Regions from separate parts of the Comamonas sp. 26 genome, predicted to be linked through region 2. Evidence: riboswitches for the same ligand, from Rfam matches in the RefSeq annotation. Region 2 holds a riboswitch; each other region holds the start of a gene.
The links. Region 2 has a riboswitch for glycine ahead of CLU84_RS15835 (D-amino acid dehydrogenase). Riboswitches for the same ligand answer to the same signal wherever they lie in the genome.
Positions count from the first base shown of each region.

Region 1: linked by a shared signal. The riboswitch ahead of CLU84_RS06185 (trimeric intracellular cation channel family protein) and the one ahead of CLU84_RS15835 (D-amino acid dehydrogenase) in region 2 are both predicted to bind glycine.
Region 3: linked by a shared signal. The riboswitch ahead of gcvT (glycine cleavage system aminomethyltransferase GcvT) and the one ahead of CLU84_RS15835 (D-amino acid dehydrogenase) in region 2 are both predicted to bind glycine.

Region 1 is NZ_PEFL01000001.1:1,352,375-1,356,443, forward strand. It holds gene mnmC (FAD-dependent 5-carboxymethylaminomethyl-2-thiouridine(34) oxidoreductase MnmC) at 1-1,454, opposite strand, end outside; gene CLU84_RS06185 (trimeric intracellular cation channel family protein) at 1,626-2,291, opposite strand; glycine riboswitch at 2,344-2,463, opposite strand; glycine riboswitch at 2,477-2,568, opposite strand; gene CLU84_RS06190 (oxidative damage protection protein) at 2,859-3,134, opposite strand; gene CLU84_RS06195 (sulfate ABC transporter substrate-binding protein) at 3,281-4,069, shown strand, end outside.
Region 2 is NZ_PEFL01000002.1:271,914-275,982, reverse strand. It holds gene CLU84_RS15840 (DMT family transporter) at 171-1,103, shown strand; gene CLU84_RS15835 (D-amino acid dehydrogenase) at 1,277-2,545, opposite strand; glycine riboswitch at 2,717-2,815, opposite strand; gene CLU84_RS15830 (amino acid permease) at 3,346-4,069, shown strand, end outside.
Region 3 is NZ_PEFL01000001.1:2,221,771-2,225,839, reverse strand. It holds gene gcvP (aminomethyl-transferring glycine dehydrogenase) at 1-4, opposite strand, end outside; gene gcvH (glycine cleavage system protein GcvH) at 110-484, opposite strand; gene gcvT (glycine cleavage system aminomethyltransferase GcvT) at 603-1,739, opposite strand; glycine riboswitch at 1,806-1,933, opposite strand; glycine riboswitch at 1,952-2,062, opposite strand; gene CLU84_RS10260 (MBL fold metallo-hydrolase) at 2,114-3,187, opposite strand; gene CLU84_RS10255 (hypothetical protein) at 3,360-3,845, opposite strand; gene CLU84_RS10250 (DHA2 family efflux MFS transporter permease subunit) at 3,983-4,069, opposite strand, start outside.

The sequences.
Region 1 (4,069 bases), on a different contig from region 2:
GCCGCCTGAGTCTGTGCCGTATGCTCGGCCACGCTGACTTGCCCGCGTATGGCTTGCAGCTCCCACAGTCCGGCATTCATGCCACTGGCTTGCAGCAGTGTTTTGCTGGCCGGGCCCAGCGCCAGAACCAGCATGTCGGCCTGGGCAATGCTCTGGCCCTGCAGGTTCAACACCTGCCACTGACCGTTGACTTCATCGCGCTGCAGCCTGGCGGCATCGGTATTGCCCTGCCACTGAATAAGGGTCGATTGCATCAAAGCCCGTACCAGTTGCGCAGGCCTGACCCAGCCCGCCTGCGCGTGCCACAGGGCGTGGCTGTCATCAGGCAAGCGGGCGGCTTGCAGATGCTGAGCAGTAGCGGGCTTGCTCCACTGCAGGCCCCAGCCGTGCTCGGCGCTGCCTGTCTTCAGCCATTGCGGTGGTAGGTGGGCGGGCTCGTTCAGGTCATGCTCCAGCACGCCGCCATGGGCCCAGTCCTCGTCCGTTTGCAGTTTTTGGGCAGCGCTCAGTTGCTGCAAAGTTTGTAGCGTGGTGCGCACGCCGCTGCGGGACAGACGCGATAAAACACTGTCATCGGGTGAGACATGGGGGCAGAACAACCCTGCAGGCAGACCCGATGCACCGGCAGCGGGCTGCGCAGCACTGTCGAGCACGGTGACTTGCCAGCCCCGCCTTGCCAGACTGGCTGCGGCGGCTGCACCGGCCAGCCCCGCACCCAGCACCAGGCAGTGGCCTGGTTGTTTGACGGGCGCAGGCAGCCCATCCGCACGGTGGCGGGGCTCCCACGCAGGGTTGTAGCTGGCCTGCAGGTTGTGTCGCTTGGGAGGCGTTCCCGGCACTTTTTTGACGTCAAAGCCCTGTGTCTTCAGGGCTTGCCGCACGCTGCCAGCCACGCACCAGGTCGCCAGCTGCGTGCCACGGCGGCAGTGGCGGGCGATGTTTTTCATGGCATCTTCATCCCATAGCTCGGGGTTGAGCTGGGGCGAAAAGCCATCGAGGTAGACGCTATCTGCCGTGAGCTGCTGCTTGCGCAGCATGGTCTGTGCCGGGCCTATATACAGCGTCAGCAGAACTTGGCCCTCTTCAAAAGACAGGCGGTGCACGCCTGGCAGCAGCCCCCACCACTGCTCGGCCAGTTGCAGGCCCAGTGCGCGCAGCTGGTCATCTGCAGGCAAGGACTGCAGCAGGTCTTCGCGAGAGACGGGAAACGCCTCAACCGAAACGAAATGCAGCAGCCGCGTGCGCTGCGGGTCAGCTTTCCAGGCCGCCCAGGTCACCAGAAAGTTCAGGCCAAAGCCAAAACCGGTTTCCAGAATCCGCCATTGCGGCGTATTGGCCCATGCAGCAGGCAGGCCGCAGCCGCCCAGAAAGACATGGGTAGCCTGATCGAGGCCGCCATCTTCGCTGCGATAGCGATCCTGAAAACGAGAGCTGTAGGGGGTGCCATCAGGCATCCATGTGATGGGTTCAGACATGGCAGGGGAAAACGCATCCACAAGGCGTGATGCTTAAAACTGGTGCGGTGTAAGTATCAGGGACAGCGAGCAAGAGCCGTCTCGCAGCGAGGCTGTCGTCCCCCTCTCGCAGAGAGAGGGGGAAGCCGCAAAGCGGCTCAGGGGGGAAGTTTATTCCCAGCGTTGCTGGTAGGAGAAGACAGGAAGACGCCATTTAAAACGAATGGCCGCCATACGAAAGGCCAAGCCACCGGCAAAACAGACGATGGTGCTGATATTGGGGCTGACATCCAGGTGACGCAGGCCCAGGAACATCAGGCATACGGCCAGCGACACGCTGGCATATAGCTCGCGGCGGAAGACGACGGGCACCTGGTTGCACAGCACATCACGCAAAATGCCGCCGCTGATGCCGGTAATCATGCCCGCCATGATGACGACGATGGTGGGGTAGCCCAGCTCCAGCGCGGTGTTGCAGCCGATCAGCGAGAAGGCGATCAGGCCCATGGCGTCCAGCAGCAAAAACACTTGCTTGAGTCTGTGCATGTGGCGTGCAATCACCGTGGTCAGCAGGCCGAAGCTGATGACCAGATACACATATTCGGGATGCTGCGTCCAGCCAATCGGGTAGTGGCCCAGCACCATGTCACGAATGGTGCCGCCGCCAAGGGCTGTGACAAAGGCAATGACGACGACGCCAAAGATATCCATATTGCGCCGGCCCGCAGCAAGCGCGCCGGACATGGCTTCGGCAGTGATGGCCACCAGATAGATGACCAGCATGACGGTGAAATTGGCGGTCTGGAACGAGTCCAGCAAAGAGACGGAAGGAAGCATGACGGCACTTGAAAATAGACCAGCCACTCACATCAACAGGAGTGTCTGGTTTGCCTCTCCCGCTGTCCTTTTACCTGAGAGTTGCGCATGTGCACCTTCGCGGTGGACATGCTTGCCCCTTCGGTGAGCCCTGCAAACTTGTGATTGCGGGCTGCTCTCCAGTTGGCGATATCCGGGCCTTGTCTGACCCACCTGCGGTACTTATTGCCTGAGCGATTATGGGAGTTTGCGCCTTCGGCGGGAACCGTTGCAGGTTCCGCTCTCCCGCAGGATGGGCGCGATTTTAGCCAGTTATGGCGGTGTTTTACGGGTTAGTACCTGTGTTGCCTGGGTTTGATGATCTGTTTTTTGTTTTATTTGAAGTCTGGCTTTTCGTTGGCGGCTGCGATGGCGATGATGGAAAGTTAATTTTGATAGCTGCTCGCGCTTGCTGTGCTTGGGGTATAGGCAGGTTTTCCTTGATGCCTGACTGTGACAAATCTGGCGCCTTTGGCCGCAGCCAGCAACAAAAAAGCCCCGGGCAATGCCACGGGGCTTTTGTATCTGAGGTCTCTGACTCAGGCGAGCTTACTCAGCGCTTGGAGGCACGTAGCCCTGAGCCGCATCTGCTCCGCCACCAAAGAAATGATTTTCCATCTGACGGGACAGGTACTGGCGGGCGCGCGCGTCGGCCAGGTTCAGGCGGTTTTCATTGATCAGCATGGTCTGGTGCTTGAGCCAGTCGGCCCAGGCCTGCTTGCTCACGCTTTCATAGATGCGCTTGCCCAGTTCGCCGGGTGCAGGGGGAAAGTCCAGGCCTTCTGCATCCTGATCCAGCTTGATGCAATGAACGGTACGTGCCATGTGTAGGGTCCTCTTGTGTGATTACAGATGTTTAGGTAATAACAAACTGAAATCTTAGTAGTTTGAGTTTTAAGACTGCGGATCAAGAATGCATAGCAACGGGGGAGAAGAAGCCCGTTATCCATTCACTCCAAGAACACAGTCCAATGAAAAATCGTCGCAACTTTATCAAGTTTCCTCTGGCTGCCGGTCTGATTGCTGGCTTGACCCTCTCCGCTCTGCCCACATTGCCTGCTTTTGCACAACAAAGCGGCGTGCAATTGCTCAACGTGTCCTATGACCCGACTCGTGAGCTGTATGTGAATTACAACCAGGCGTTTGCCAAGCACTGGAAGGCCACGCAGAACCAGGATGTGACCATCAAGCAGTCGCACGGTGGCTCGGGCAAGCAGGCGCGCTCCATCATTGACGGTATTGATGCTGATGTCGCCACGCTGGCGCTGGCCGGTGATATTGATGCGCTGGTCAAGAACGGCAATGTCAAGGCTGACTGGCAAAAGCGCCTGCCGCACAACAGCGCGCCTTATAGCTCGACCATTGTGTTTCTGGTGAAAAAGGGCAACCCCAAGGGCATCAAGGACTGGGACGATCTGGTCAAGCCCGGCGTGCAGGTAATTACGCCCAACCCCAAGACCTCGGGCGGTGCCCGCTGGAACTATCTGGCCGCCTGGGAGTTTGCCAAGCGCAAGTACGGCGGTGATGCGCAGGCCAAGGATTTCATCACCAAGCTCTACAAGAACGTGCCCGTGCTGGACACCGGCGCGCGTGGCTCCACCGTGACCTTTGTGCAGCGTGGTCTGGGCGATGTGCTGCTGGCCTGGGAAAACGAAGCCTATCTGGCGCTCAAGGAATTTGGCCCTGAGAAGTTCCAGATCATTGCGCCTTCGCTGTCCATCCTGGCTGAGCCTTCGGTAGCCGTGGTCGACAAGGTGGTG
Region 2 (4,069 bases):
GATTGGCTTCGATTTGAGGATATTTGTATTTGATGCGGCTGTCGCCATCAGTCCTGTATGCATTCGCATTTCACGTCACCTTGGCTCAAGCAGGCGGGCTGCATGAATTGCGTCAGCAGTCGCGAATGGGCGGCGCTATGCTGGTGCGGCAACAATAGAGAAGGCGAGTCATGTCGGGCATCGGAACGGAATATGTGTGGGTGATCGTGGTGCTGTTTGCGGCTGCTGCGCAGACGGTGCGCAACACGGCCCAGCGCTCGCTGACGGCGCAGGTCGGCACCATGCCTGCCACGCTGGTGCGCTTTCTCTACGGCTTGCCGTTTGCCGCTGTCTATCTGCTGGCGCTGTATGGCTTTGGCGATCAGCCACGGGCGCTGCCGCAGTTCAGCGCTGTGTATCTGGGCTGGATTGCGATGGGAGCGGCGTTTCAGGTTGCGGCCACGGCGGCTTTGCTGATGGCCATGAAGGAGCGCAACTTTGCCGTGGCGGTCACGCTGTCCAAAACCGAGGTGCTGCAGGTGGCCTTGTTTGCCGCCATGTTCTTGCATGAGCTACCAACACGCTGGGCGCTGCTGGCCATGGTGCTGGCCACTATCGGTGTGCTCATGCTGTCCTTGCCGCCGCGCGGGCAGATTTTTACGCTATCGGCATGGGCAAGCAAGTCATCGATGTATGGACTGATTTGCGGAGCCTGTTTTGCCCTGGCCACGATTGGCTTTCGTGGCGGCGCGGTAGAGATTGCGCGCCTAGGTGTGGACTCGCCCTGGCTGTCTGGTGCATGGGGTGTGCTGATAGCACAGAGCATGCAGTCATTGGTCTTGGGCGTCTGGATTGCGAAGACCCATGAACAGGGCCTGCGCCCCATCTTCAAGGCCTGGCGTATATCGCTGCTGGCAGGCAGCATGGGCGCGGCGGCATCGCTGGCGTGGTTTACCGCCTATGCTATGCAAGGCGCAGCGGCGGTGCGCACGCTGGGCATGGTGGAGGTGGTGTTCAGCTACCTCGTCTCGCGCCGCGTGTTTAGCGAGCAGCTGTCGCTGACGGAAAAACTGGGCATGGCGCTGATGATGCTGGGACTGGTTTTGATCTGTTTGCAGCTCTGAATTTGAGAGCTGCCCGCGCATGTTTTTTGCCACTTCTGTATTGAATAGTGAATAAAGTAGTCAGTGAGTAAGCGCAGGCAGCTCTTTAATCAATAGCGGATCAGCGGAGCACCAGACCTTGCAGGCAAAGGTCTGGTATGGCTTTATGGGTTGTCAACAATGAGTGGTGTGAATCAGGCTCTTGCTGGCGTCATGGAAGCGGGCCTTGGTGTCGTTGCTGTGCTGCCCAGAGACTGCTGAACGATATCGCCAACCATGTCGGCCGTGATGGCGGACAGCGTCCAGCCCAGGTGGCCGTGGCCGGTGTTGTAGAAAACGCAGGGCTTGCTGCCGCGACCCACGCGGGGCAGCATGTCCGGCATCATGGGGCGCAGTCCCGCCCATGGCACGACGCTGCGGGTGCTGACGCCAGGGAAGCATTGCTGCACCCATTCAATCAGCGGTCTGATCCGGTCGGCGCGGATGTCCTTGTTATAGCCATTGAACTCTGCCGTGCCCGCCACGCGGAAGCGGTCGTCGCCCAAGCGGCTGGTGACCAGCTTGGTTTCATCGTCGAGCAGGCTGACGATGGGCGCTGCCGAGCGGCTGACTTCATCGAGCAGATTGATGGTGATGGAGTAGCCTTTGACGGGGTAGATGTTGACCCGGTCACCCAGCTGCGATGCCAGCGTGCGACTGGCCGTGCCTGCGCAGACGACGATGCCGTCAAAGTTTGCTGTGCTGGTTTCCTGCCCTTGGCGGGCCGTTACGCTGGCTTGCTTGCCATGGGCGTTGACGGACAGAATTTCCTGCTCGTACAGGCAGCGCACGCCCAGGCGTGAGCAGGCAGCGGCCAGACCGCTGGTGAACTTGTGAATATCGCCGGTGGAATCGCTCTCGGTGTAATAGCCGCCGTAGTAGCTGCCGGACAAGGTGGGCTCGATGGCACGCATCTCCTGCGGCGTCACGGCGCGGCGCTCCAGCCCGCCTTGGGCCAGCAGTTTGGACACCCGGCCCGCATGCTCAAAGCCCGCCTGATTGCGGTAGATGTGAAGAATGCCTTCTTTCTTCAGGTCGAAATCAATGCCTTCACGCACGGCCCAGTCAAACAGATGCTCGCGCGCCGCAATGGCGAGGCGGGCGGTCTCTGCGGTGTTTTTCTCGTAGTGGGGAATGGCAGCCAGAAATTCGCAGAACCACGAAATTTTGTGCCAGCTGGGCTTGGGGTTGAGTAGCAGCGGCGCATCGCTTTTGAGCATCCACTTGAGGCCCTTGAGAATGGTGGACCAGTGGTTCCAGACCTCGGCATTGGAGGCCGATAGTTGTCCGCCATTGGCGAACGAGGTTTCCATGGCGGCGTAGCGCTGCTTTTCGAAAAGGGTGACGGAAAAACCGCGGCGCGCCAGGGCGTAGGCGGTGGTCACGCCCGTGATACCACCACCGATAACGGCGATTGTCTTCATGATTCAGGTTCCAGAAACGTCAAGGGTGGAGCCCGTGCGCAACATACGCAGCGGACGCCCCCTCTGTTCTGGACCTGAGAGATTCACGAAGCAGCGCCAGGGGCGATATTCGCTTGCTCCTTCGGTATGCCCGGCGGACGATGACGTCTGGACATTCTTCAGAGTGTTAAAGCAGTGATGCCGATCCTTTTGCCTGAGAGTTTCCGGGGCGGTTGCTCCTTCGGCGCTGCATACGAAAGTTTTCGCTGCAGTCTCTCTCGGCACCACTAGGCTGAGAGCCTGATGGCGAATGTAGGTAAAAGTCGGGTGGTTGGGTATACGGGTTTTCTAGAGTTACTGGCTTTGCTGGCGTTCAAGTTTCTGAAAAATAGATAGCGGCTTGCGCCTGTTATTGAGGAGTCTTGAAGCCGAATAATGCGTAAGTGGCCTAAAGGTAAGCGCAAGAAGCTTCCAATTTCATAGCGTAAAAAGCTGTCAAGTGGGTTTGAGCAGCCCCAGAGTCAGCCCCTGCATTGGCGCAGCCGGGTATGGCCGTTGAAGGTTTTGGGCAAAATGACATCTTTGCCTGTCAACTGGCCTAGCGATATCACCGCTTTGCCACTGAAGCGCCCGACTGGGGTAGCTGCCGATACAGGATGCAACGGGCCTTACCGGCCTCGGCGTTCTGCTTCATGGCTTCGTTCCTGTGTCCTTGTTGTCTGCGATCGCATTGGTCGCTTTTTTGCGTTGCTTGCCGCAACGCCTGCGGGATGGTTGGGTGTTTTGTGCAGATGGGCGCAAACCAATACAACAAGACATTTATGTCCCAACCCAACTCAAGCCAGCAACCCGCGCATACCGCGCTGGCGACTGGCAGCAGTGACAACGCGAAACCCCAGTTGCACCGGGTGCTCAAGCAGCGCCACCTGAGCATGATTGCCATTGGCGGAGCCATCGGCACAGGTCTGTTCGTGGCCTCTGGCTCGGCTATTTCGCAGGTCGGCCCTGGCGGCGCGGTGCTGACTTATTTGCTCATCGGCATCATGGTGTACTACATCATGACCAGCCTGGGCGAGCTGGCCGCGTTCATGCCGGTGGCAGGTTCTTTCTCGACCTACGCATCGCGCTATGTGGATCGCGGCTTTGGTTTTGCGCTGGGCTGGAACTTCTGGTTCAGCTGGGCCGTGGTGGTGGCGGTCGATCTGGTGGCGTCACAACTGGTGATGGCCTATTGGTTGCCCGATGTGCCGGGCATTATCTGGAGCGGAATATTTCTGCTGCTGATGGTGGGCCTGAATGCTTTTTCAGCCCGAGGTTTTGCCGAAGCCGAGTACTGGTTTGCGCTGATCAAGGTGGTGGCCGTCGTGGCTTTTCTGATCACCGGCGTGCTGATTCTGTTCGGCATTATCAGCAACGGTCATGTGCCAGGTTTTGAGAACTGGACTACGGGCGATGCGCCGTTTGTGGGCAATTTCGCCACCTTTGTGGGCGTAGCCATGATCGTGGCCTATTCCTTCCAGGGCACGGAGCTGGTCGGCGTGGCCG
Region 3 (4,069 bases), on a different contig from region 2:
GCATGGGAGGGACCTATTCTCGAAAGCTGTGACTGGCAAGCACCGGCAAGTGGTGTCGGACGTTTGCCATAAAAAAACGGCCTTCGCGTCTGCGAAGGCCGTGTGCCAATTAATTGTCCTTGGCGAAGTCGTTGTAAGCGGTTTCTTCCATCAGACCTTCGAGCTCGCTCACATCGCTCATCTTGACCTTGAAGAACCAGCCGGTGCTCAGCGGGTCGCTGTTGGCCAGTGCGGGGTCGTCGCGCAGGGCTTCGTTGACTTCGATGATTTCGCCGGTCACGGGCATGTAGACATCAGCGGCGGCCTTGACGGACTCAACCACGCCAGCGACATCGCCAGCCTTGAAGGTGGAGCCGACTGCGGGCAGGTCCACAAACACCACATCGCCCAGCGCGTCTTGCGCGTGGACGGTGATGCCGACGATGGCGGCATTGGTGTCAGCGACGTTGATCCATTCGTGTTCTTTGGAATACTTGATGCTCATGGAAGGCTCCAGATGGGGGATTCGGGGAATCAGATGTTTGAGAAAGGTCCAGCGCGCACTTTAGCGGCGTTCTGTGACCTGTTTGGCGAACTGGCCTGACTGTTCTGCGGTGGCAGCCTTAGCCGCGGTAGTAATGGGTGGGCACAAACGGCGTGGCAGCTACCTTCATGCGCACGGGCTTGCCGCGCACCATGGCGAAAATCTCGGTATCCACTGCCGCATAGTCGGGCTGCACATAGGCCAGCGCCACAGGCTGGTTCAGCGTGGGGCTGAGCAGGCCGCTGGTGATGTGGCCGATATGCTGGCCGTCCATGTTCTCCAGCACCGCAGGCTCGCGCACGGGAATGCGCTCAAGGGCCACAAGCCCCACACGCTTGCGCGTGAGCTGCTGCGGATTTTGCAGCTGCGCAAGCACAATGGCCGCGCCGGGAAAGCCGCCTTCGCGTTCACCGCCGGTGCGGCGTACCTTCTGGATAGCCCAGTTCAGCGCGCCTTCCACCGGGGTTGTGGTGGTGTCGATATCGTTGCCGTACAGGCACAGACCCGCTTCTAGACGCAAAGAGTTGCGCGCGCCCAGACCAATGGGTGCGACTTCGGGCTGGGCCAGCAATGTCTCGGCCAGAGCCTCGGCAGCGTCGCTGGGCACGGAAATTTCAAAACCGTCCTCGCCCGTATAGCCGCTGCGCGTGATGTAGAGCGCGTGGCCTTGCCAGTCAAAGTGATTGCCAGTCATGAAGACCAGATCGCTCACGCCGGGGATCAGCCGGGCCAGCGCAGTTACGGCTTGTGGGCCTTGCAGCGCCAGCAGGCCGCGGTCGGGCAGGGGCAGGACTTTGCAGCGCTGGCCTATGTGTTTTTGGATATGCGCAATATCGGCCGCCTTGCAGGCACCGTTGACGATGAGGAACAGGTCGTTGCCCCGGTTGACGAACATCAGGTCGTCCAGAATGCCGCCTTGCTCGTTGAGCAGCAGGCCGTAGCGTTGCTTGTGCAGACCAAGACCTATGATGTCAACGGGCATCAGCGATTCAAGCGCAGCCGCTGCGTCAGGGCCGCGCAGCAGCAACTGACCCATGTGCGAAACATCGAACAGGCCTGCGGCTTTGCGGGTGTGGAGATGCTCGGCCATCAGTCCCTGAGGGTACTGAACGGGCATGGAGTAACCGGCAAACGGCACCATGCGGGCGCCTAGTCTCTGGTGCAGGGCAAACAGCGGCGTGGTGCGCAGGTCGGAAGAAATATCGGCAACAGTCACAGGCAAGCGCTCCGGTCATTCAAACCAAGATGAGTGGCTATGCACGGCGGCTGCCATGCCTAGCGGGCTTGCCCTGCTGTCCGCTTTACCTGAGAGATTCGCCGCCGCAGTGAAGTCGGGCGGTTTGCTCCTTCGGTGGATGCCATCACCTAGCGCAATTGCGTAGTGCGGCATCTCTCTCCAGCAAGGAACGCTGCCTGCATTCAGCGCGGCAGCGCTTGTCAGTCCTTTTGCCTGAGCGTTTGGGCACCAGGTGGGGTGTCTGCGCCTTCGGCGGTGCGTTGCAGCGTGAAGCTGAGAGCACTCTCTCCTGACAGTGGCAATTCTAGTAGAACTGTCTGACCAGCCCTGAATAGTTTCTGGCAGGCTGGGGTTTACGATAGCTCTGGCACAGAGGCCGCAGTGAATGCGTTTTGGGGCATGCAGGCCCGCCACCAAGGGCTGCAGGCGTGGGGCTGGTTCAGGTCGATACGCTCGCCCATCATGGGTGTGGCGACGGGGATGGCTTGCTGCTGGCCCAGATACAAAATCTGCTCGAAGGGGTCCCACCACGCGTGCATGGCCAGATTGAAGGTGCCGTTGTGAATCGGCAGCAGCCAGCGGCCCTGCAGGTCCTGATGGGCTTGCAGCGTTTGCTGTGGGTGCATGTGAACATAGGGCCAGTGCTCGTCATAGGCACCGGTTTCCATCAGCGTCAGATCAAAGGGGCCAAAGCGCTGGCCTATCTCTTTAAAACCGTCAAAGTAGCCGCCATCGCCACTGAAGAAAACGCGCAGTGGCAATGCGCTCTGCAAATCTTCAATCACCCACGATGCCCACAGCGTACGGTTCCCGTCGCCAAGCCCACGGCCTGAAAAGTGCTGGGCGGGTGTGGCGGTCATGCGCAGGCCATTGACTTCGCTGCTCTGCCACCAGTCGTGCTGGCGGACTTTTGCGGCGGGAACGCCCCAGTCCATGAGTCGGTCACCCACGCCAAGCGTGCAAAGGAATACGCCCACTTTGGGAGCCAGCGCACGGATGGTGGCACGGTCCAGATGGTCGTAATGATCGTGCGAGAGGATGACGCCATGCAGCGGGGGTAGTTCATGCAGCGCAACTGGCGGTGCATGAAAACGTTTGGGCCCGGCAAAGGAAAACGGCGAAGCGCGCAGAGAGAAGACGGGGTCCGTCAGCCACCAGCCGCCGCGCAGCTTGATCAACACAGTGGAGTGACCTAGGCGGTACAGGCTGCGCTCAGGCGCGGCATCCAGCGCGGCGCGGCTGAGTTTTTGTAGGGGAAGTGCGCTGCCGGGCTCGGTGTTGGCGGGCTTGTTGAACAGAAATTTCCACAGCGTTCTGGCATCCGGCTTGGGGCCGTTGGCTGGGCGCGGATGGACGTTGTGAAAGAGCCCGTCCCGGTTCTGGGGCGATGCCTGATAGTCAGCGATTGAAGATGAAAAGCGAATCAAGTGCAGGGCCTGAAGTCAGTCAGAGTGAATAGTTGAGGCTGGGCTTGTGCACTGCAAGCACAAACTTGCAAGCAGCCGTATCTGAGTGAAAGGTTCGGATTAAGAGCGGCTAACGCTACCCAGCAAACCGGAGGTTTGCGTTTGAGGCGAAGCAACGACGTATTAAGGTGCTCTAAGGTGTATTCGCCACCGGTTCATTGATGGGCGGAAAGATCAATTCATAAGGCTGCTCGAAGCAGGTGGTGACGGGCTGGCCCTGGCGCATGCCGGGCTTGAACTTCCAGCGTGTAAGCGACGTCTGAATGGTTTTCACGATGCGTGGGTCGGTCTTGGCGGGTTGCCAGAGCACGCGGCCCAGCTCGCCTTGAGGAGTGACTTCAAGCAAGAAGGTGACGGTGGTGTGAAGCCCTTTGGGAAACCAGCTGGACTGGATGATCGGGCTTGTCTGGCGGCGCAGCTGGGGTTGCTGATCCAGCTGGGCCATAGGAATGCATTCTGTGCGTGTCCATTCTGGCCATGATGGCTGGCTCACCGTGGCTTGCGCGCTCTCCGTATTGCCGGGCTTATCCGGTGCAACCGTGGTGCAGGCACCAAGCACCACGGTTGCGAGGGTAATGGCGCAGATGGCCGCAGGGCGGGAGAAGTTTGAAATAGGCATGAAAGTATTCTTGCCCAAGTTCCAATAAGCGCCTTTTTCTCTCAAAAAAATAGCTACCAACGCTGATGGATAAAGCGCTGGCAGCTATTTTGGCTTGAAGCTTGGCGTTACTACTCTGTGCTTTTACTCTGCGTTTCTCAATGCGCGCCAGCGGCTGCGTCTGCTCCGCCACCGGCCTGCGGAGCAGGGCGCTTGGTGAACCAGATCAGCACGATCAGGCTCAG